DNA from 4 places in the Staphylococcus sp. IVB6214 genome. Region 1 is predicted to be linked to each of the others. Evidence: predicted binding sites of a transcription regulator. Region 1 holds the regulator's gene; each other region holds the start of a gene.

Region 1 (6,322 bases):
TAACGTGAGACAATGCGCCCACCCTTCACTATCTGTCGGATAATCGGTATCAGGTAACCCCATCCAACCAATCATTACACGACGATTCGCTTCATCCATGAGTGTTTGTGGTGCATAAAAGTCGAAGCCGTTGTCCAGTTCTATAAATTCACCATGTGTCATTTCAAGTGTTTCAAAGTTCAGTTCTCCAACAATATAACCGCTTTGATAAATGTTGTTATAACGATCGCCATCCGCTTCAATTCCTTGTGGCGAAAACACTAACACATCTTTGCCATTCAACTGAAAATAATCTGGACACTCCCACATATAGCCAAAGTTCGTTAGCGATGTCTTAATCTCACCTTTAAACGACCATGGTCCTTCTGGCCGGTTCGCTTCGTACAACACTGCACATCCTGTTTCATTAACACGTTGTGCACCGATTAAGGCATATAGCTTTCCATCTCTCGTGAATACTTTTGGATCTCTAAAATGTTGTGTATAACCTGCGGGTGGTTCTGGGATGGCTGGTGGCAACAACTTTTCAACTTGACCCGCTTCATTTACTTTTGCAACAACTTGTGCACTTTTGCGTTCCCATGCTTCTGTGCGATGATTACCTGTATACATGTAATAGAGTGACCCTTCGAATTCAAAGGCACTTCCACTGTATACACCATGACTATCGTGTTGTGTATCAGGTTTTAATACTGTTTTGTCATGTAAATAATGTACAAGATCTGTACTTTTATATTGATCCCAATATTTCAAACCATGAACTGCGCCGAGTGGAAACCATTGATGTGAAATATAATACTCGCCATTAAAATAAATGAGTCCATTCGGGTCATTAAGCAGCCCCGTTGATGGTTGAATATGATATGTTTGTCGGTATTGGGAATTTTGAACTGTTCCCTTTAATTGCTCTAACTCTTCTACCGTAGCATCTTCTAATTTGCGATAACGTGCTTCACGTGTCCATTCTTTCATATTAAATACTCCTTTTACTTGGTAACGGTCCCATTTTTGTGCAATAAAATATCGTCTTGAGACGGCAACACATCTAATACGTGTGTTTTGAGACGTGAGGAATCTTTTAATTGTTCAAACAGTGCGGTAACAGCCATCTGACCTGCACGTTCATATTGATAGTAAATCGTATGTATTCTTGGATGAACAATATCTGTTACAGGGTCTCCGCCAAATCCCCCGATAAACGGTGTGGTTGCTGAATCATTCATAATCAAATGGTATAGAGCCATTGCAATCGTATCAGTGGCACCAATATACGCCGTATGTTCCCTTAAAGTAAGTTGAGGTTGCAACTTCGCTAAAGCTTGATCGTAATCAAATGCCGCTTGATAAATCTCAACTTCAATGCCTTTTGCGCTTAACGTCTCGTATAGTCCCTGATAGCGTGAATGACCAACAGCTTGGTCTTCATCTGGAACTCCTGCATAACAGATATATTCAAATCCTTCTGCAATAATACGCTCAGCCATTAACTCACCAGCTTGCAAGTCATTATGATAAATGGCACTTAGTTCAGAATGATTTTGACCAATCAAAATCACTGGCATCGGCATTGCTTGGATAATCTCCATATGTGCTTCTGTAATTGAAGTCGCCATAAAAAGGACACCATCTACTTTACTGCGATGAAATGATCGTAACGCTTCTAATTCTTGTTCCGCATCACGTTCTGTTAGTGAAAATAATATTTGATACCCCTGTGCTTCACACGTCTTTTTAATCCCTTGCACTGTACTTGCCACTGCATAAGAGTACATACGTGGAATAATCACACCAATCATCTTTGTCTTTTGCGCTCTCAAGCTTTGTGCAAATTGATTCGGTGCATATTCATGTGCATCAATCACTTGTTGAATTTTACGCTGTGTCTTTGGACTAATTGAACCTTTATTCAAATAACGCGATACCGTACTTTTAGAAACACCTGCAAGCTCCGCAATGTCTCGTATGTTCATCTCTTTCACCTCACTATGTCAATTGTTATTCTAACACAAACCCCTTGAAATATTCGCTTAAACTTGTAGTAATCTTGAATCAACATTTGTTAGTTGTGACAAGTCTTCACAATTAGCAAATGTTTGACAATATCTTGTATAAAAAAGAGACTGATACATGGATCAGCCTCTAACTATTCTATAACCTTATGCTTTTTGAACAGTGATTGTCCATGACGCATCACCGAGTTGCTCATAATTCGTAATAGGATAATTTTGCTCCGCAGCCCAGTTTGGGATTGATTCTGTTGCTTGCGTGCAGTCAAAATCAATTTTCAACTCGTCACCAACTGCAAGTTCTTCCATCTTTTTCTGTGCTTCTATTAAAGGGAACGGGCATACCATTCCAACTGTACCTAGTTCATATACCATAATAATATCTCCTTTATTTCTATATTATGCATTCACTGATTGCGCTTTTACACTTTGCGTTTGTCGACGTGCCGCACGTAACGGTTTGACAAACAAGAAGTAACTCATAAACCAAGTGCCTAGAATCATTGACGCTAACGCAATCCATCCTTGCCAAGATAGCGCAGCTGTTGCAACAAGTCCATTACCGATCGAACAGCCACCTGCTACGGCCGCACCAAATCCCAAAAATGTACCACCTAATGCACTGTTACGGATTGTTTTAATGTCTGGTAAGCGCCATTTAAATTCATGAGAGCCTTTTGCTGCAATATATGAGCCTACTAAAATACCGAGTACGAGAAAGACACCCCAGTCCAATACAGTCACATTACCTGTTGTTAAAAATTGAACGATATGTGCAGAAGGTGTGGTAATCCCTAATCCACCTTCACGTCCAGTCGAAATACTCATTGGCCATGCAATCATTGCAATTAAGCCAACTGCAATAGCTGCAACGAATGGATGATAACGACGTTCAAACAATATGTGACGAATCCCTGTGTAACGTTGCTTTAATCTCGGAACTGCAATGGTTGGTTTTGGTTTACGTAAAGTTTTGACAACGAAGAATGTTGTAATACCGACTAAGAGTACAAGCCATACCCAATATGGTACACCTGTTGAAACAGACATATCTGCATTTGCCACTGTATAACTTTGTAAACGTTCATTGATCGGTGCTAAAATACCAAATTTTGAAATAGCTGCAAAAAGCGCATAAAATCCTAGTGCAATCCAACTTCCGATAAGGCCTTCTCCTGCACGATAATATGTCCCTGTTGCACAGCCACCTGCTAAAATAATGCCGACACCGAAGATAAACGATCCAATAATTGTTCCAACGATAGGAAACGTCCCGTTATCAATCGTAATGAATCCAGCTGCTTTCAATCCGAAAATACCAACTGCTTGAATCGTAATCGCAACTAATAATGCATAAAACATCTTGTTGTTCTTTTGAACGTACATGTCACGAAAACCACCTGTCAAACAGAATCTTGTACGTTGCATTACAAATCCAAGTAATGCCCCAACGATTAAACCACTAAAAATAGTCCAAATCATTTTACCAACCTCCTATATCCGATTAACATTATCTGAATTATATAGAATGTCATTATATAATGCAAGGGTGAGTGTAAAATTTTATAATTTTCCATCTTTCTCAGAGAGTACCAAATGATACACAAAGTAGTCTCTCAACTTTTTAAAAGATTATTTTGCTATGAAAGACCTATCTGAAAAATAAGCGCATAAAAAAACATCAAAATTCAAAAGCTGAATTTTGATGACTTATTTGCTTACATATTCAATAATTTATGTCGACTGTATTATGCTTGTAGTGTTGAATTGTAATTTTTCATAAAAAAGAGCAATGATTGAAGTTCTACACCCAGATCAATTTGATGAACTTGTACTGATTGTGGCACTTGTACACGCTTTGGCGTGAAGTTAAGAATACCTTTAATGCCTGCTTCAACAAGTTGATCTGTAACCGCTTGTGCTGCCGATTCTGGTGTTGCAATAATCACCACTTCAAGTTTTTCTTTCTTAATAATTTCTGTCATATCTGACATTGGTTTAACAAGGACATTACCGATTGTTTCACCGATCACTTCTGGACGTATATCAAATGCTTCTGTAATTGTCATATCATCGTGGATGGAGAAGTTGTAAGTAATCAATGCGTGACCGAGATTACCGACACCTACAATGCCGATGTGAATCTCTTCAGAGTCACTTAATTCTGATTTGAAGAAGTCTAGAAGGTTGTCAATGTTATAGCCGTATCCTTTTTTGCCAAGCTCGCCAAAATAAGAAAAGTCACGTCGAATCGTTGCTGAATCGATATTCAAGCCTTCGCTAATCGCTTTAGAATTGACACGATTTTCACCTTTCGCTTTTAACGTGTTTACAAAGCGATAATACAAAGGCAGGCGTTTCAAGGTCGCTCTTGGAATTTTTACCGTTTCTTTAGCCATTACACAATCCTCCAAAAATATTTCTAAACATATGTGATACATTTCACAGCACAACACTATAATTATAACTGACTTTTACTCAGAAAGAAACATTTACATTTTGATGGGTATATTTTTTGTTGTACAATATATGTTAATGAAAGGAGCATCCCACATGATATTAATGCAACTCAGTCAGATTTCAAAGTCTTTTGATGGCGAGACAATTTTTGATGGTGTCAACTTTGAAGTGAAAACCGGCGAACGAATTGGCATTGTTGGACGTAACGGTGCAGGAAAATCCACTTTAATGAAAATCATTGCAGGTGTAGAAGCATACGAAGACGGTCATATCTCAAAGATTAAAAACTTAAAAATGGGTTATCTGACACAGCAAATGACACTCAACACTCAAAAAACTGTGTTTGAAGAGATGTTACAACCGTTTGAGCACCTTAAACAACTCGGTGAGAAGATGCAAGAAGAAACGGATTGGCTTGCTCAACACGCAGATCGCTATGATTCGGATGCTTATCAAGAACATATGAAGCGTTATGAAAGCATATCGAATGAGTTTGAAAAGCAAGGTGGCTATGATTATGAGCGTAAAATAAAGACTGTTTTGAACGGGCTACATTTTACGGAAGCCGACTATCATCGTCCAGTCAACGACTTCAGTGGCGGTCAAAAAACACGACTTTCACTCGCTCAAATGTTACTGCGTGAACCTGACCTTTTGCTACTTGATGAGCCGACTAACCATCTCGATATGGAAACGACTGCATGGTTAGAAGATTATTTGAAGTTTTTTAAAGGGGCTATCGTCATCATCTCGCACGACCGTTACTTCTTAGATAAAATCGTCACACAAATCTATGATGTTTCTTTAGGTGAAGTGAAGCACTATGTTGGTAACTATGGTAAATTTATCGCGCAACGTGATCAATACTATCAAAAACGCCTCGCAGAATATGAGCGGCAACAAGATGAAATCAAACGATTAGAAACCTTTGTCGAAAAAAATATCACACGTGCTTCTACAAGTGGTATGGCAAAAAGTCGACGAAAAGTTCTTGAAAAAATGACACGACTTGAAAAACCCATGTTGGATGCAAGAAGTGCGGATATTCGCTTTGACTTCGATCGCAATACAGGTAATGATGTGATGCACATACGTGACTTGGAAGTTGGGTACGAAACGCCGATTACAAAACCAATCAATATGGAAGTATCAAAAGGTGATCATATCGCAATTATCGGTCCAAATGGTATTGGGAAATCTACATTAATCAAGACACTTGCTGGACGCCTAAACGCCCTAGCAGGCCAAGTGATTCCAGGGGCTAACTTAAAAATTGGTTATTACGATCAAAAGCAAGCAGAGTTTCAATCTAGTAAAACGATCTTAGATTATGTTTGGGATCAATATCGTCATATGCCTGAAAAAGATGTACGTGCTGTTCTCGGTCGCTTTCTTTTCACTCAAGATGATGTTCAAAAAATTATCAATGACTTATCAGGTGGTGAAAAGGCACGGCTTCAACTTGCCTTACTTATGTTGGAACGCAATAATGTACTGATTCTTGACGAACCTACCAACCATCTTGATATTGATTCTAAAGAAATGCTCGAACAAGCATTAAATGACTTTGCGGGTACTTTAATCTTTGTTTCTCACGACCGTTACTTTATTAACGAATTGGCAAATAAAGTCTATGATTTGGATGAACAAGGTGGACGTATCTATCTCGGTGACTATCAATATTATCTAGAAAAGCTCGAACAACAACAAGCACTTGCAATGCATACTGAAACTCAAAATGTCGCAGTACGCCCTTCAAATGAACAACTCTCTGAACAAGAAACAACATATGAAGACTTAAAAGCAGCACGCCGTGAAAAGCGTAAGTTGACACGTCAAATCGAAGCTTATGAGAC
Region 2 (6,322 bases), 340 kb from region 1:
CAATTAAAGCCTGGCTATAATCTGCAGATTGCGACGAACAATCAGTTCATTTTGGCATTTGGTGTGTATAGTAATCCGGGTGATACGCGAACACTTCCTTCTTTTTTAAAATCAATCAAAGAATTATACGGTGACATTCCAGAGTACATTGTAGCTGATGCGGGATATGGTAGCGAACAAAACTATACGATGATTCTTGATGAATTCGAGAAAACACTACTCATCACATATAGTATGTATTTAAAAGAGAAGAAAAGAAAATATAAAAATAATCCATTCATAACAGCTAATTGGAAATATAATGAAATAGATGACTATTATGTATGTCCGAATAACAAAGAATTGCATTTCAAAAGTTATAGAAAAAGAAGAGACGGATATGGTTATCAGAGAGATTTCAAATTATATAAATGTGAAGATTGTGTTGGATGTCCTTTACGAAATGAATGTATGAATTACAGAACCAACCCAACTACAACAAAAAGCTTATATAAAAATCCAACTTGGGATTATTTTAAAGCATTCACAAATAAGCAGCTTTCAGATCCAAAAACGAAAGGCATCTACAAAAAACGAAAAATAGATGTCGAATCAGCATTTGGAAATCTGAAGGCTAATTTGGGTTTCCAAAGGTTATCAGTTCGCACTCAATCAAAGGTTGAATGCGAATTAGGAATCGCACTTATGGCAGTAAACATCAGAAAACTAGCCAGATAAGTGCTAGTTTTTTAGTAAATAATAAGAAAAAAGCCGTTAAAATCTTAAAAAAGAATTTTAACGGCTTTTTTTGAAGGGAAATTGAGCGCCTATGTCTCAGCCCCGAGTTTTCTCTAAACACAAAAGTAGACCAACAATACATATAAAGTATCGTTGGCCTACTTTTTATTATTTATTCTCTATGATCGTTGATATCGATAATTTTCGAACTATCATATTTGTATTCTTTGTCTAAAATTTGCATGTATTCGTCAAACGTATATCCGTGGAAAATCCAGTTACGCATCTTCATATAAACAGGTTTCACCTTATTTTGATGTGTTTCAGTCACACGTTTACGTAAAATACCATCATTTACCATCGATAACAAGACGTCTGCAACCATGTCATATGAAATAGCATGCTTCATCATCGTCAACAATTCGATGTTCAGTTGATCTGCCGTTGCATTAAAGTTATTGTCTTTTCTCACACTGCGATCTAACCAAGATAAGAAGTCAATCATGTCTTCATCTGGTAAGTTGAAAACATTTCTCTCAAAATACAACATATCTTCTATTGTCTCTGGCATGTAGTAATGTGCATCTTTTAAGAAATGTGCAAATTCATCTTCTTCTAGCTGTAAGCCTAATGAAACAATCGCACCGTTTACCAAACGATAATTTATATTTTCTGGCGCAATGCGTTCACAACGTTTTACGAATCGTTGAATTTCCATCAATGTATGTTCTTCGTCCAAATAAGTTTTGAATACATTTTGTAATTGTGTATATGAATATAAACCATACAAGTTGGTTGCTGCTTCAAATACACGGTACTTCAAGATCATCGCTTGTAATTCTTCGTCTTCCTTCTCAATATATGCACCTACACGTGTCGCAACTTCTGCCGGTATCTCCAATACAGACAACCCATTGTCTTCTTGATCTGTATTAAAGACCAGATAACAATCAGGGAATGTAATTGAAGAAATAAACGGCAACATTTCTTTGCTATAATGATGTGTTAAAGCAAAAGCTAAACGCTGATCTTTACTCATCTTGCTTACTTCTTCTTTTATATAATTATCAGTTACAAGCGATTGTATAAAGTGAACGAGCATTTCGTCTTTCTTCATACTAGAATAACCTGTGATATCATGTGCCTTACACAGTCTTTTAATATCACCGACCGTTAAGTCAGACATTAATTCGATAATCGAGTTTGGTTGCTCAGGTAAAATCCCCTGCTTCATCATCGCATCTTCAAACTGCGCTCTCTCTTCATCCGTTAATCCGGATAATAAGTCTGACATCCCTTCGAAATCTCTTACCATTTTTTCTCACCCATTCATTGATCATGATACTTCCATTTTACAGAGTTCCATCCCTTTACGAAAGCCTTTTTACCGAATTAAGGGATTTCCCATTCAATTTGTTCAAAACATATACATAAACGCTCAAATCACCTTTGAAAAAATAGAATAACGTAATGATTTGTCAACTAATATCATGTAAAAACTGTAATAAATTATGTCCGAATTATATCCAATTAGAATCTAAAATTTGACAACTGTTAAGCGCTTTCAATAATTGCGTGATTTTGTTCACAAGAGTTGGTATACTGTTTGTGAAATGATGAACAAAACCTAACAGGAGGTATACTCATGATTAAAGAACCAAAGAAACAAAACAATGCATGGTCAGGATTTAAAACAGGTCGTTGGACACGTAACGTAGATGTGCGTGAATTCATCCAACTGAACTTCACTGGATATCAAGGTGATGATAGTTTCTTAGAAGGTCCTACCGAAGCAACATCTAAATTATGGGATCAAGTAATGCAGTTATCAAAAGAAGAACGTGAACGTGGTGGCATGTGGGATATGGATACGAAAGTTGTTTCAACAATCCTTTCTCATGATGCAGGATACTTAAATCAAGATCTAGAACAAATCGTCGGCGTTCAAACAGATAAACCATTCAAACGCTCGATGCAACCATTCGGTGGTATTCGTATGGCAAAAGCAGCATGTGAAGCATACGGATATGAACTAGACGAAGAAACTGAACGTATCTTCACAGACTATCGTAAAACACACAACCAAGGTGTATTCGATGCATACTCTAAAGAAATGTTAGCTTGTCGTAAAGCAGGTATCATTACGGGTCTTCCTGATGCTTACGGTCGTGGTCGTATTATCGGTGACTACCGTCGTGTTGCTTTATACGGTATTGACTTCTTAATGGCAGAAAAACAACGTGACTTCAATGACCTTTCTTCTACTATGTCTGAAGATGTCATTCGTTTACGTGAAGAAGTGTCTGAACAATACCGTTCACTTAAAGAATTAAAAGAACTTGGTGAACGCTATGGTTTCGACTTGAGCCGTCCAGCGGAAAACTTTAAAGAAGCTGTTCAATGGTTATACTTAGCTTACCTTGCAGCAATCAAAGAACAAAACGGTGCTGCAATGAGTCTTGGTCGTACTTCTACTTTCTTAGATATCTATGCAGAACGTGACTTACAAGCAGGTACAATTACAGAATCAGAAGTTCAAGAAATCATTGACCACTTCATTATGAAATTACGTCTTGTAAAATTCGCACGTACACCTGATTACAACGCACTCTTCTCTGGTGACCCTACTTGGGTAACAGAATCTATCGGTGGTGTTGGTATCGACGGTCGTCCAATGGTTACGAAAAACTCATTCCGTTTCCTACACTCTTTAGACAACTTAGGTCCTGCACCTGAACCAAACTTAACTGTATTATGGTCTACACGCTTACCAGAAAACTTCAAACGCTACTGTACGAAGATGAGTATTAAAACAAGCTCTATTCAGTACGAAAACGATGATTTAATGCGTGAAAGCTATGGCGATGACTACGGTATTGCGTGCTGTGTATCTGCGATGAGAATTGGTAAACAAATGCAATTCTTCGGTGCACGTGCCAACTTAGCAAAAACATTATTATACGCAATTAACGGTGGTAAAGATGAAAAATCTGGCAACCAAGTCGCACCAAAATTTGCACCAATCGAATCTGATGTTTTAGATTACGATGAAGTGTATGCACAATTTGATGAAATGATGGAATGGCTTGCAGGCGTATACGTGAACTCATTGAACGTTATTCATTACATGCATGACAAATACAGCTATGAACGTATTGAAATGGCATTACATGACACAGATGTTCACCGTACAATGGCAACAGGTATCGCTGGTCTTTCAGTTGCAGCTGACTCATTATCTGCAATCAAATACGCAGAAGTTCGTCCAGTCCGTGATGAAAACGGCCTTGTTGTAGACTTCGAAACAACTGGTGACTTCCCTAAATACGGTAACAACGACCCTCGCGTCGATGACATCGCAGTTCAATTAGTTGAAAGCTTTATGAGAAAGTTACGTAAACACAAAACTTACCGTGACTCTGAACATACAATGAGTGTATTAACAATCACATCTAACGTTGTATATGGTAAGAAAACTGGTAATACACCAGATGGACGTAAAGCTGGTGAACCATTTGCACCGGGTGCAAACCCAATGCACGGCCGTGATGAAAACGGTGCTTTAGCATCACTCTCATCTGTCGCAAAATTACCATATGACTGCTGTAAAGATGGTATCTCAAATACATTTAGTATCGTTCCAAAATCACTTGGTAAAGAAGATCATACACAAGAACAAAACTTAGTCAGCATTTTAGATGGTTATGCATTACAACACGGTCACCATCTCAACATCAACGTATTCAACCGTGAAACATTGTTAGATGCGATGGAACACCCTGAAGAATATCCACAGTTGACAGTTCGTGTATCTGGATACGCTGTAAACTTCATCAAGTTAACACGCGAACAACAACTCGATGTTATTTCACGTACATTCCACGAATCAATGTAACAAGAAGGTAACAAGAAGGTGGGAAAGGAGTGCTTAGGGAGTGAGCAGAATCCGAGCAATGAACAAAATTGATTTCCAAATTTTGATGAATTGCGAAATTCTGTCGAAATCCCTACTCCTTGAGCACTGACAATAGAAGGTGGGAGAGAAGCGGTTAGAATTTGAGCAGACCCCTGCAATCTCAAATGCACTAATGAGACTTCTCAAACACGAATTAACGAAAGGAAACAGAGGGATATACTATGTTAAAAGGTCACATTCATTCAATAGAAAGTTTAGGTACTGTGGACGGCCCTGGTCTACGTTACATCATCTTCACACAAGGTTGCTTATTGCGGTGCTTATATTGCCATAACCCCGACACATGGAAAATCAATGAACCGTCAAGAACTGCAACATCTGATGAACTTGTGGCTGAAATTACACCGTATCTCCCTTACTTCCAAGCATCTGGAGGCGGTGTCACAGTAAGTGGTGGCGAACCGCTTCTCCAAATGCCGTTTATTGAAGATTTATTTGAAAAGCTTCAAGCACAGGGCATTCATACATGTATTGATACATCTCTTGGGTGCGCCAATGATTCAGAAGCTTTTAGAAAACATTTCGACCAACTACTACCCCATACAGATTTATTGATGGTCGACATTAAACATATTGATAATGAAAAGCATAAACGTTTAACAGGAAAACCTAACACCCATATATTAAAGTATATTCAGTACTTAGCCGATAAGAAGCAACCAATCTGGATACGACATGTCCTAGTGCCAGGTTTAACTGACGCCCCAGAAGACCTGCGTGCACTTGGTGAATTTATCAACCAGCTAGGTAACGTTGAGAAGTTCGAATTGCTTCCATACCATCAGCTGGGCGTTCATAAATGGCAAGCCCTTGGCATTCCATATGAACTAACGGATGTCTCCCCTCCAACAGATGAAGATGTCGCAGAAGCATATCGATTGGTTAACTTTAATGGTGTTACCCCCTTAACACCAGTTGGCTAAAAACATATAATTCACATACTCCTACCTATATATATTAAAGAACGTAAAAAGCTACACGCAAACCCCTGAGCGTGTAGCTTTAATATTTTCTAGCAAGACAAGTTATGCTTCTTCATTCGCTGTGAAACGATAAATGTCTGGTTGATACAACTTGAGTACTTTGCAGAATAATGTGTTGACGATGAAGCCTACAACTAAAGGTACGCCTATAAATACAAAACCGGCTATTAATACATTCATCATCGTTCCATGTTGCAAAAATTCTAATGCTTTAATTGGACCTACAAGACCTACGATACCGAACCCTGCAGATTCTTTTGTACCCTCAATACCGACAAGTGCACCGACAATCCCTGTAACACCTGCTGTTAAACCAATTGGCAATAAGAGAATAGGATAACGAATAATATTCGGCATCATCATCTTCATTCCACCAAGAATAATCGCCACTGGGACACCCAGCTTATTCACACGCAAGGTGCCGATAAACAGGACAACTGCTGCGGCTGCAACACCAATTGCTGCTGCACCTGCTGCAAGGCCAGAAATACCAATTGCTAAACCAACCGCAATTGTTGATACAGGTGATACGATAATGAATGAAAACAAGATTGCAATCAACATACACATCAATATGGGTTGCAACGTTGTGAGTGTATTGACCACATTCCCAATTGCCAGCGTAATCTTACTAACATAAGGCAAG
Region 3 (6,322 bases), 330 kb from region 1:
GCTTTCTGTTTCAACATTTTGTTCTTCACGGTTGATTTTGATAACTTTGTCACCTGTAATCAATTGAATGTTATGTTCTTCATACCACTCATATGGGTTCATGATTGTCTCTTCGACTGTCATTTTATTTTGTAAGATGTTTGACAACATAATACGGTTGTAGTTCGGATAAGGTTCTTTACCGATAATTGTGATGTCAAACTTATCAGGGTCACGTTCTAAAATTTCTTCAATTGTACGAACCCCCGCCATACCATTACCGATCATTAATAGTTTCGTTTTACTCATGGATATCCTCCTCTAACGTTTTTAAATATGCCTTTATTTTCTTTGCGTATGCTTGTGTCTTTCGAATCGATTGTCCTGATGAACTGATGCTGATTGTCATGTCGTCGTGCCTAATATTCAGAGTGTTGAAGAAGTCCGACTGATGTCTGTCTCCCGTATGGTTCACCCATTGGCTATCTGTCGCATCCCGAACCACACGATCATTGACGTCAGCACGATCTGTCGCCACAATGATTAAGTCTGCCGCTGCAATGTCATCTGCTTCATAGTCTTTGTGTATTAATCTGACTGATGTCCGCCATTGCTTTGACATGAACCCTTCATAAAATTGTGGACTCACCACATCTATTCGGCAGTCTTCATGAATCAATCCTTGGAATTTCCGCCATGCAATCTTCCCCCCACCAACTATCACAACGTGTTTGTCACACAAGTTCAGCTGTATTGGATACATGACGTGCCTCCTCACAAGACGCGATACGCGCTAAAATAATCGTTTTTAACACTGGGTCAAAGTTAATTGCAGTTGTGTAGACGATTTCTGTTGGCAACGCCATCTCCGCAATTTTCCGCTTCGTTTTGTTGACAAGGTAGCCATCATAAAAGAAGAACGGAATAACGAGCAACTTGTCATACGCTGTTGCAAGTGGTGGTAAAGTTTCTTTAAACTTCAGCTTGCCATACACCATACTCGGATAACATTGTATTTGTTCATTCGAATGCTGTTCAGCTAATTGTGTCAATGCAAGATCTGGTTCATCAAACCGTGCATTACCATGTGCTAAAATCACAACACCTGTTGTATCATCGATTTCATGCTCATAGCGCACCAGTTGTTTCGACACCCAATCCGCCATTGCTGGATGCGTTCCAAGTGGTTCTGCTAATACAAAATGAACTTGAGGATATTGTGCTGTCCACACCTTCATTTGATCTGCAATATCTTCATAATAATGTGATGCTGTAAAGAGTAACAACGGCATTAAATTTACTGCTTGATAGCCTTGCTGTACCGTTGCTTTTATCACTGTGTCTAAGGAACGTTCTTCCGACTCCAAAAACGCCACATCATAATCAATCGACGTATCATCAAATAATTCGTGTACAAACTGTTCAAGCGTCTCATTCAACTTACCTTTACGCATACCATGTACAATCAAAATCGTTTTCTGCAACTGCTTCACCCCCTCCCTTATATTGTAATATATTTCACATACATTTTGTGATTCCATTCACAGCCAAAAACAGAAATAGGGAACCCCCTAATCTATTCACAAGGGGATTCCCTATCATCGATTTTATTCAAGCATTTTATACCATTTATCGTACAGGAGAACGACTGGTGTATTAGGCTTCGCCCCATGGTGGTGGTGCTAACAATTTGTCATCATATCGTTCTGGGATAAGTACTTTCACCATCATGACACCTTTATCTCCGGATTCTTCATCTTCCATCTCAAAGTATGTTTCGTACCCACGTCGTTGATAGACATCTTCCAGCCAAGCCATTTTGCGGGCAGATGTTCCGAGTACGACCGCAGGGGCTTTCAATGTATCTCGTAAAATGACTTCTTCAACATAACGCATCATCTGACTTCCATACCCTTTGCCACTCATCTCTGGGTCTGTGGCTAACCACCACACAAATGGATATTTGGAAACAGGTGTGTCTGACTCCCAAGGGAAACGGATGGATAACGTTGATACGATGCAATCATCAACTTCTAATACATAGCACGCATTATCTCGAATATTATCTGCAATCATCTCAGGCGTTGCATTGACAGATGGCCAATTAATTCCCGCTTCACGCAATGGCGTAAACGAACGATACATCAGCTTGTGTAAAGCATCGGTATCTTCAAGAGTTGCAAGTCGAAATTGTTGTGTCATTATCACACATCCTTTCTATATATTTTTCGTTATTTTACCAAAATGTCGTGTACAATCTGTAATAGTTGGCTCATTATTTTAAAATCCCCCTATTTATTCTATTAATAATACAGTAAAATATAGTTGTTAATTAAATCACAGTAATTTATATGGAGGAATTACAGTGTCTATTGAAAAACCAACAAAAACGGTTCAGGATACTTATTCATCACGTCCTATCGTTGAAGGTATTATCCACAGCGTAGCGATGAAAGAAATCATGCTGGATCGTACGATGCCACGTTACATCTTAAAATCGATGATGTCTGGCTTCCTACTCGCAATCGTAACTATATTTATGTTAGCAATGAAAACACAAATGGCTGGAGCTTTACCGGGTGTTGTCAATCTCATGGGAGCTATGGCATTTAGTATCGCCTTAGTATTTATTGTATTGACACATTCAGAGTTATTAACAAGTAATTTTATGTTCCTAACAATTGGCATGTATTACCGCACGATCTCAATCGCAAAATCAATGTGGTTGTTTGCTGTTTGTTTCTTAGGAAATATTTTAGGGGCTTTCGTTCTATTCGGCTTATTGATTTGCACACAAGTCATGACACCAGAAATGATCGAAGCACTGAGTAAAACGGTTGCTGCCAAAACAGTTGAACCAACATGGCATGCCATTTTAGTGAAGGCGATCTTCGCTAACTTCTTTATTAACATTGGTATCTACGTATCACTCATGTTTAAAGAAGGCTTAACAAAAACATTCTTCATTGCAATCGGTGTTATTATTTTCGTATTTATGGGTTATGAACACGTTGTTTATAATGCAGGCTTATTCGTCGGTATGTTGTTCTATAACTTAGATGCATTAAGTGGTCTTGGCGTTCTTAAAAACATCGTCTTTGCTTTCATCGGTAACTACATCGGTGGTGGCTTGATGATTGGTTTACTATACGCTTACCTAAATGGCTCACCAAAAAAGGTTAAGTAATAAGCGCACGTAAAAAGCGATTTGAACATTTTAAAAGTGTTCAAATCGCTTTTTTCATTTATTGTGCAGCTTTTTTGCGTCGAGTCATTACTTTCAAACCATATGCAAAAATGCTATATCCTAATGCTGTTTGTACTGCCCACTTCAACACGCCATCCAACTTGCAAACTTTGTTCAATAATACTGGTACCGCAGTACTTGCAACATATAACCCTAATACTTTGACATAACGTTTATTCATATAAACATCTCCTTATAATTGAATGATAAAAGTATATTGTGGCATATCCGTGTCCCGATAACGCTTACACGTCAGCAGACATCAAATTCATTGTACCACTGACTACACCTCATATTACCATTAGAATTCTGACAAATTATTGAACGACCCACGTCACATTTTCACAAATAAATATAGTAGATATTCAAATCTTTTTTAAATACAATTTATTAATTTTTGTCTATTTTGTGAACATTAAATTCATATGATTATGTATTAAATTATTGCTTGTTAAAATAAAAACACTTCAAAAATAGAAAGGACGTTTCAGTATGGGAACATCTAAGAAAACACAATCTACAAGCAACTTCAAACCACTCTGGTTCATTTTGGCATTTGTTGCATTAATCACTATATTACTTGTTCCAACACCTGCAAGCTTACCGATTATGGGTAAAGCTGCATTAGCCATTCTAGCTTTCGCTGTTATTTTATGGGTTACAGAAGCTGTTAGCTACCCCGTTTCTGCTGCCATTATTATCAGTCTTGTGATTCTTTTACTCGGTTTCAGCCCAGTACAAAACTTAGCAGAATCTCTCGGCAATCCAACGGTAGGTGGCGAACCAATCTCAGGAGATACTGCTTTCGGCACAAACAATGCACTCAAACTTGCTTTTAGCGGCTTCTCATCAAGCGCTGTCGCATTAGTTGCTGCTGCTTTATTCCTAGCAACAGCCATGCAAATTACTAACTTACACAAACGCTTAGCATTATGGGTGCTGTCACTCGTTGGCAACAAAACTCGAAACATTGTTATTGGTGCCATAGCTGTTGCAATTATTTTGGCATTCTTCGTTCCATCTGCAACAGCCCGTACTGGTGCTATTGTCCCAATTTTACTCGGTATGGTTGCTGCATTTGGTGCAAGTAAAAATAGTCGTCTTGCTGCATTACTTGTTATCACAGCTGTACAAGCTGTTACAATTTGGAGTGTTGGGATCAAAACGGCCGCCGCACAAAACATCGTGGCTATCAACTTTATTAACAACCAACTCGGTCATGACGTATCATGGGGTGAGTGGTTCTTATATGCTGCCCCATGGTCAGCACTTATGTCAGTAGTCCTTTATTTTGTTGTTTTAAAGGTAATCCCACCTGAACAAGATCATATTCAGGGTGGTAGCGGTCTTGTAAAACAACAATTTGATGAGCTCGGTCCAATTACACCTAAAGAATGGCGTTTAATTGCGATTTCTATTGCACTACTCGTGCTGTGGTCGACCGAAAAGGTCTTGCACCCAATTGACTCATCTTCTATTACATTGCTTGCCTTAGCTATCATGCTAACGCCAAAGATCGGTATTATGAGTTGGAAAGAAGCAGAAAGTAAAATTCCATGGGGCACTATCATCGTCTTTGGTGTAGGTATTTCATTAGGGAATGTTCTCTTACAGACAACAGCTGCACAATGGTTAAGTGACAAAACATTCGGTCTTATGGGCCTAGAACACTTGCCAATCATTGCGACTATTGCCTTGATTTCATTATTCAACATTCTTATTCATTTAGGGTTTGCTAGTGCAACCAGCTTATCATCTGCACTGATTCCAGTATTCATATCTTTAGCCACAACATTGAATCTAGGCGATCACACGATTGGCTTCGTATTAATTCAACAATTCGTGATTAGTTTTGGGTTCTTATTACCTGTCAGTTCACCACAAGGTATGTTAGCATATGGGACAGAAACATTTACAGCTAAAGACTACTTAAAGGTGGGCTTACCACTAACAATCGCCGGCTATCTTCTCATCATTCTCTTCAGCATGACATATTGGAAATGGCTCGGCCTTCTATAAAATGATAAACGCACGGTCATGGGGGAAACATGTCCGTGCGTTTTCATGTAACATCTCAGTTAGGAGGTGTTTTCGGGTATAAGGTTTAGGGATTGTTTTATCTGCTTTCACTTGATCCATATGGGAATAGAATCTTATTCCTACTTCAGTAAACTTGCATGTTCTCCAAGATTACTTTTGTTCGAGGTGACATCTACATGTCCTAACCTCTGTCTATATCATACCTTTCTTTTTCATTGTTCACATCAGACAGGAGATTGAAATTTCTATCAGTCTATCGTCTGACCTTGTGATAATACCCATTCATTTTATCAATACTTTTGTAACTCTCCCCTATAAAGTATGCAAACTTTCTAATAGTACAAACAATACATTCAATAACTTTCCACAACGAGCAAATTGTTTCTCACGCTTTGTTCAAGTCCTAAGTATTTTCTCACTTATAAATGTAATGCTTCAGCATACTTAGATAATCGTTCAACATCTCGAAAAGACATATCATCTATACTTCTGTAACCAGATCTCAAGTCATTAATAATGCCTTGATTCACCCCCGTATGTTGGTAAATATCATAACATGATGCATCCGAAGCCATCAGCTTATCGATTAGTTTTCTCATTATGAACACTCCTATTCTTTTTATCGCTTTATACACCCGAAGTATACACATTACTATTGCAAATATCCAATATTATGTGATTCAATTCACAAATATTTATAGTCTGAAAATTGTTAATCTTGGAACTTCAATGCGTTCACAATTAGGACATAAGTGCGTTTCAGCCTAGTTCCTTTAACACTTTAATGTGAAGAAGCGTTGATGCACAAAGGCTTAACAGCGTTTAAGAAGGTACACTTTTCACAATCTCTATAATAATTTTATTATATATTACACTATTCAATTTTATGTTATATGCAATTAACAAGAAGGGTATTGCATACGCTTTCAAAAGGTTCTATGATGAAGGTGCTTCGAGAGAGAGTAAAAAAAACAAAATAGATTTAGAGAGAAGGAATTGTTTATGGATTTCATTTTAGGTATTGGTACTTTACTAGTTGTATTACTGGCAATGACT
Region 4 (6,322 bases), 310 kb from region 1:
AATCCTGCACCGACAAGAACAAATATTACAATTGCTGCTAATAAAAAGCCTAGAATTTTTTTTGCCATAGGATGCGCCTCCAACTTCGTCTATATGATACATCTTATCACAATTACACGATTTTCATCACAAACATCTATTTGCGTCACATAATCGTTAGAAATCTTAAATCATTTGAACATCCTATAAGAAAACACTTACAATAGAAATATCGACATTTCAAACGAAGGGAGATTTTTTTATGGAAACAAACTGGCAAACACCCGAAGGACGGTCAGAACTGCTAAAACAGCTCGTTGCACATTCAAGTGTAACGCATTCACAAGGAGAAGTCACTTTCCCTACATACGTACATGATTTACTCATGTCGCTCCCTTACTTCCAGCAACATCCAGAATACATACAACTAGTCCCTACTGTTGATCATCGAAATGCCGTTGTCGCAACATATCTTTCACCTAAAGCTACCCAAACAGTCACTTTAATCAGCCATTTTGATACGGTAGGCATTGAAGATTATGGCCCTTATCAAACGTACGCATTTGATATGGAGAAACTCACTGCAACATTCCAAGAAGATATGCGCTATTTAGATGACATGAGTAAGGAAGATTTATTATCTGGGGAATATCTATTTGGACGTGGTTCTATGGATATGAAACCCGGCTTAATGCTTCATATGTCATTGATTGAACAAGCCATATTAGAGCAATGGGACGTCAATCTTGTATTGATGACTGTACCTGACGAAGAAGTGACATCAAAAGGGATGCATGCGGCAGTTGCGCACTTAGATACACTCTGTGAGCAACATGATTTATCCATTGCCTTGCATTTAAACAGTGAACCAACATTCCAACAAGCACATCATGATACGAACCACTATCACTATACAGGATCTATCGGAAAAATTATGCCGAGCGTGCTCGTTTACGGGCGAGAAACACATGTTGGTACACCTGCCATAGGATTGAGTTCTAACTTTATTTTGAGTTATATCCAACAAGAGATTGAATATCATGAACGTTTTCAAGAACAATTTGAAGATGAAGAAACACCCTTGCCGGTCAGTTTACGTGTCACAGATATTAAACAGCATTATGATGTTCAGACACCTTTTCGATCGGTAGCACTTTTCAATCTATTTCTCTTCAAACGTCATGCGAATGAACTTTTTGACTTATTCAATGATGCCGTAGCAAAAGGTTTGAAGAAAGGGCTCTCTGAGTATCAACAACGCATCGCAAAGACGGATATCAAACCACTCGACATGCAGTTGATGACGTATGATCATTTATTGCAATATGCCATTAAACATTATGGACAAGATGCCGTACAACAACTGATAGAGGCACAGGTTCAAACGGAAAGTGAACCACACCTTCAATCCATCGCAATTGTAGATGCATTGATGAACCTATGCCGAGAGCTTGGACCAACAGTTATAACGTTCTTTGCACCCCCTTATTATCCAGCAACTAATGCTTCTTATCATCCATTGACTGAAGCAATTAGTTCAACGATTGATACAACGTTGCAAAAACAGTTTGAACGTGCATCAAAACGCATTCACTACTTCAACGGCATTAGTGATTTAAGTTATGTGGCACCTTCGCCAAACGGAGCGGGATTTGAAGCTTATGAAGGTAACACACCTGTTTTCAATAATACTTATTCCATTCCATTTCAAGCGATTGAAAATATTCAAGCCCCTCTTATGAATTGCGGTCCTATCGGAAAAGATGCGCATAAAGTCACTGAACGTATTCATAAAAAAAGTGCGTTTGAAGAACTACCTGTCGTTTTATCGTCTATTATACGAAAACACTTTTTAAGCATATAAACAGCAAAAGGCACTATCTTTATCGTTGATGATAAAGACAGTGTCTTTTTTCAAATATTATTGAACACCTGCTGTTTTTTCGCGTTTTGCTAAGTTAAACATTGTTAATAATGCAATAACACCGAAAATAGCAAGTAGGATGAATGCTAAGTTACTGCTTCCTGTCATTGAAGTGACTGCAGAGATAACAAGTGGTGGGAAGAAGCCACCAAGACCTCCCATCATTGATACGATACCGTTTGCAACACCTGCTTCTTTTGAGAAGTAGTGTGGGACAAGTTTGAAGATAAGACCGTTACCGATACCTGCACAAACACTCACTGTTAAACAGCCCACTGTGAATAATAAGATGCCGTCAGATAAACCAATGATTAATGCACCTACAATCATGATTGAGAAGAATGCTTTTAACATTGTTACCGCATCAAATTTGTCTCCTAACATACCACCAATAGGACGAAGTAATGTTGCGATAGCGATGAATACACCTGTACGAATACCTGCGTCTACTTTGTCTACTCCGAAGTGTTCTACTAAGAAGTTTGGTAAGAATAGACCGAATGCTACGAATGCACCGAACGTGATGAAGTACCAGAAACTTAAGTAGTACAATTTGTAGTTTTTCAATAGAATACGTGATTGCTCTACTAAAGGTACTTTGACTTTCGGTTCATTGCCATCACCTAAGAAGAACATGATTAATGCAAATACTACCATAACAGCCAAATAACTCATTACTGTATTTTGCCAACCAATAATACCTGCGATTGGTGGTGCTAAGAATGCTGATACAGCTGTACCTAAGTTACCCATACCATAAATACCGTTTGCAAGACCGACTTTGTCTTTTGCGAAGTATTTAGGAATTGATGTAACACCTACTGAGAAGATCGCGCCCCCTACACCTAGGAAGAAACCTGCGAACATTAAGTTACCTGGTGTTGATGCTTGGCTCAATAAGAAGATTGGGATAAGTAATACAACGAAACTTGTAAAGAATACCCATTTAGCACCAACGATATTTGTTAAATAACCGAATGGCACACGTAATACTGAACCTAAAATAACAGGGATAGCTAAAATAATTGATAATTGACCGCTTGTAATCTCGATGTCTTGGGAAATAAATGGCATTAATGGTGCAATAATTGTCCATGCCATGAACCCAGCAACTAAACTGAGCGTTTGAAGCCCTAACTGCAAACCAGCTTTTGACTTATCCATAATTGATTCACCTTTTTCTTTAATAGATCTCTTGTATCAAAAAGGGTTATGATGCTATTGTCTTTTGATGCTATTGTCTTTTGATACGCTTGTTCACTTTCAGTGTAACGTTATTGTGAAATACATAACATAAGGACTTCCCCTATACTCTTGCAGGGGTATCCCCTAACACAAAACGGACACATCTAAAAAACATCTTAACGCACTGTTAAACCCTTTTTAAGATACTACTTAACTATACTTATAATAAGCATCCGTTTCACCTATCTGATAATTAATTAAAATAGCCTTCATTATTGTAATAAAACAATCATCTAACAAGAACAACTTGTGCATAAGCATAAAGATAACCCTAATGAACATGCAATAGAATCAATAGTTATTTATTGTAATCTCAAACAATATGCTCCTAAAGCCTATAAAAACCATACTTTCAACTATATTCCTTGAAATCTCTTCTATCGTTCTCCCATCTAACTTATAGGAATTTTTCACAAAAAGAATTTTCTACATACAAAAGCTATTTTACAAAAATATTCACCCCTTAGATGAAAAGTGTTACTTTTTTGTTATCAAATCACTTATAGAGAAATTGGTGATAATAGAAAGGAGTCATATATGTTAAGAAAAGGATTTGTCACATTCGCATTAAGCTTACTTGCAACAACTTACTTGTTTGGCAATGCAGACACACTATCTGCACAAAATGATGATGTTTTGAAAGCCACCGCTGCTACTGAAGCTCCCACACCAACAAACTATGATATTCCACAAGAAGGATTAAAGCCTGTACCAGTTGAAGAAGAATCTTTTCCAGAAAGTGTTATAGGGGAAGACAGTCGCACTATTGTAAAAGACTATCTCAAAAATCCTTATAGAAAAATTGTACTGTTAAATATTATTAATGGTAAACATACTTATAGAGGAACTGGTGCAATAATCAACAATAATACGGTATTAACAGCAGCCCATAATGTTTATAACAAAAAGGATGGTGGGTACGCAAAATGCATAAAAGTTTATGCGGGAGCATCAAAGTCAGGTGCAAAAATTGGAGAAGCAGTCGCAACACAGAAATTCGTCCCTAAAGAGTATCGAGATACTGCTTCTCATGATTACGACTTCGCTGTTATTAAGTTGAATAACAATCTAGGGAAAAAAACAGGAAGCTTTTCTTTATCATCCAGTATAAATGCGAAAGAACCCTTACAAATAGCTGGATTCCCGGGTGATAAAGGGGGAAATACGCAATATACTTCAAAAGGAAAGATAATAGACTTTACAAATCATCAAATTTACTACGATATGGATACATTTGGTGGCCAAAGTGGCAGCCCCGTTTGGAATTCAAAAAATCTTATTGTCGCCGTCCACACTTATGGTGGCATAAATGTCAACAGTGGTACACGACTAAATGAAGAAAAACTAGCCCTTATCAAGAAGTGGAGTGCTGATCCAAAGCCTAGTAAATATAACAAAAACATTACGATTACTAAATCTAACATAAAAATATGGAAAGATTTAAATCTGTACACACGTCGTTCCAATAAAGATGTGAAGTTAGGTAAGGTCTATCAAGCAAAAAATATTTATACACATTTAAACGGTCATAAATATCTTTCTTTATTTGACAATCACAATCATTTAATAGGTTACGTAGACAAAGGAGATACGGAAGATTTAATTGCGACAAAAATAAATAAGACCGTTAAGATTGTTTCGAAAAAAGACGTCATATGGGGAGATTTTTTCTGGTCTAGAAAAATTGCGCCAACAAGCAAATACTACAACAAAACTTTCAAAGCAAAAGGGCTCTATACGCTTGGAAACAAAAAGAAATATTACACTTTATACAATAATAAAAACAAATGGATCGGCTATATTGATATAAAAGCCACAAAATAAAAGGAGTGATTATCATGTTGAAAAAAACAATCTCGACTTCATTAATTACAATTAGCTTATTAACCCTCGGAAATTATACTTATGCAGCTTCAAACAACCATTCTGATGATGATATTTTCACGGCAACTGATCCAACAGAACCACCTACACCTACACCTTATGAAGATCCTCAAGACCAATTCAAGCCTATTGAAGAGCCTTTTTTGCCCGATCCATATACCACAGGTCAGATCACGGCTAAGACATTGATGAAAAGATATAAAGGGCTTAAAGATACTAAAGATATCGATCGATTGTTATCAAGTCTGTCAGATACTTATACGTCTCAACCTAATCAGCCTTCATCATCACGTATTTCTCAACAAACTCAAACACCGCAACCTAATCAGTCTTCATCACCACGAATCTCTCAACAAACTCAAACACCACAAGCGCCAAATACTCAATTGACCGTTTTACCTAACACTGGTGGTGTAAGTTCGGTATCACCGTTTGCTATATACAGTCTTCTGTTATTAGGTGGCACACTTATCGTTTATCGTCCTTTTGCTTCTATAAGTCAGTCAAAAGAATAATTCATCATATTTAAAGTACGGAGTGATTACTATGTTAAAAAAATTACTAACTACATCATTGATAGCTACAAGCTTAGTCACTATATCTAACAATACTTATGCAGCTTCAAACAATGATTCTGGCGATGATGTTTTCACAGCAAATGATTCAACAGAACCATCTACACCAACAAATTATGATTTTCCACAAGATAAAGCTATACCTATCGGAGAAGAACCACCTTTCATTATTGTTCCTAATGACAAAGCAAATACAAAAATTAATCATGACACACAAGTTCATTCAGCTAAGACTGTTACACCTTCAAATCAAACAAATATTAACATATCAAGCACACCACAACCATCACATGCTCGATTGACCGTTTTACCTAACACTGGTGGTGTACATTCATTATCACCTTTTGCTATATACAGTCTTCTGTTATTAGGTGGTACACTTATCGTTTATCGACCTTTTGCTTCTATAAGTAAGTCAAAAGTTTAATTCATCATACTTAAAGTACGGAGTGATTACTATGTTAAAAAAATTACTAACTACATCATTGATAGCTACAAGCTTAGTCACTATATCTAACAATACTTACGCAGCTTCAAACAATCAATCTCGTGATGATATTTTCACGGCAACTGACCCAACAAAACCACCTACTCCCACAGATTATGACATTCCACAAGACCAAATTGAACCTACGGAAGAGCCTTTTTTGCCTGATCCATATACCACAGGTCAGATCACGGCTAAAACATTGATGAAAAAATATAAAGGGCTTAA

The links. The regulator Rex, encoded in region 1, represses fermentation and respiration genes when NADH is low (regulators of the CRP and FNR family bind a similar motif). The targets are predictions, from matches to a motif close to TTGTGAAATATTTCACAA.
Region 2: a site for Rex is predicted at 2,324-2,341, ahead of pflB (formate C-acetyltransferase). Genes of this name have one in related genera too.
Region 3: a site for Rex is predicted at 2,305-2,322, ahead of MUA51_RS09635 (formate/nitrite transporter family protein). Genes of this name have one in related genera too.
Region 4: a site for Rex is predicted at 3,181-3,198, ahead of MUA51_RS09525 (nitrate/nitrite transporter). Genes of this name have one in related genera too.

The regions. Positions count from the first base shown of each region.
Region 1 covers NZ_CP094723.1:1,605,807-1,612,128, forward strand. Annotated here, with positions in the region: gene MUA51_RS07900 (sucrose-6-phosphate hydrolase) at 1-972, opposite strand, end outside; gene MUA51_RS07905 (LacI family DNA-binding transcriptional regulator) at 987-1,970, opposite strand; gene MUA51_RS07910 (sulfurtransferase TusA family protein) at 2,157-2,381, opposite strand; gene MUA51_RS07915 (YeeE/YedE family protein) at 2,406-3,488, opposite strand; gene MUA51_RS07920 (redox-sensing transcriptional repressor Rex) at 3,755-4,405, opposite strand; gene MUA51_RS07925 (ABC-F family ATP-binding cassette domain-containing protein) at 4,560-6,322, shown strand, end outside.
Region 2 covers NZ_CP094723.1:1,947,733-1,954,054, forward strand. Annotated here, with positions in the region: gene MUA51_RS09675 (IS1182 family transposase) at 1-717, shown strand, start outside; gene MUA51_RS09680 (hypothetical protein) at 890-2,032, opposite strand; gene pflB (formate C-acetyltransferase) at 2,363-4,612, shown strand; gene pflA (pyruvate formate-lyase-activating protein) at 4,855-5,616, shown strand; gene MUA51_RS09695 (PTS sugar transporter subunit IIC) at 5,719-6,322, opposite strand, start outside.
Region 3 covers NZ_CP094723.1:1,937,326-1,943,647, forward strand. Annotated here, with positions in the region: gene nirB (nitrite reductase large subunit NirB) at 1-288, opposite strand, end outside; gene MUA51_RS09620 (precorrin-2 dehydrogenase/sirohydrochlorin ferrochelatase family protein) at 281-742, opposite strand; gene MUA51_RS09625 (sirohydrochlorin chelatase) at 714-1,463, opposite strand; gene MUA51_RS09630 (GNAT family N-acetyltransferase) at 1,636-2,181, opposite strand; gene MUA51_RS09635 (formate/nitrite transporter family protein) at 2,345-3,166, shown strand; gene MUA51_RS09640 (hypothetical protein) at 3,225-3,407, opposite strand; gene MUA51_RS09645 (SLC13 family permease) at 3,719-5,245, shown strand; gene MUA51_RS09650 (hypothetical protein) at 5,686-5,865, opposite strand; gene MUA51_RS09655 (PTS sugar transporter subunit IIC) at 6,269-6,322, shown strand, end outside.
Region 4 covers NZ_CP094723.1:1,913,868-1,920,189, forward strand. Annotated here, with positions in the region: gene MUA51_RS09515 (DUF3139 domain-containing protein) at 1-68, opposite strand, end outside; gene MUA51_RS09520 (M20/M25/M40 family metallo-hydrolase) at 242-1,843, shown strand; gene MUA51_RS09525 (nitrate/nitrite transporter) at 1,901-3,067, opposite strand; gene MUA51_RS09530 (trypsin-like serine peptidase) at 3,686-4,972, shown strand; gene MUA51_RS09535 (hypothetical protein) at 4,987-5,547, shown strand; gene MUA51_RS09540 (hypothetical protein) at 5,579-6,034, shown strand; gene MUA51_RS09545 (hypothetical protein) at 6,066-6,322, shown strand, end outside.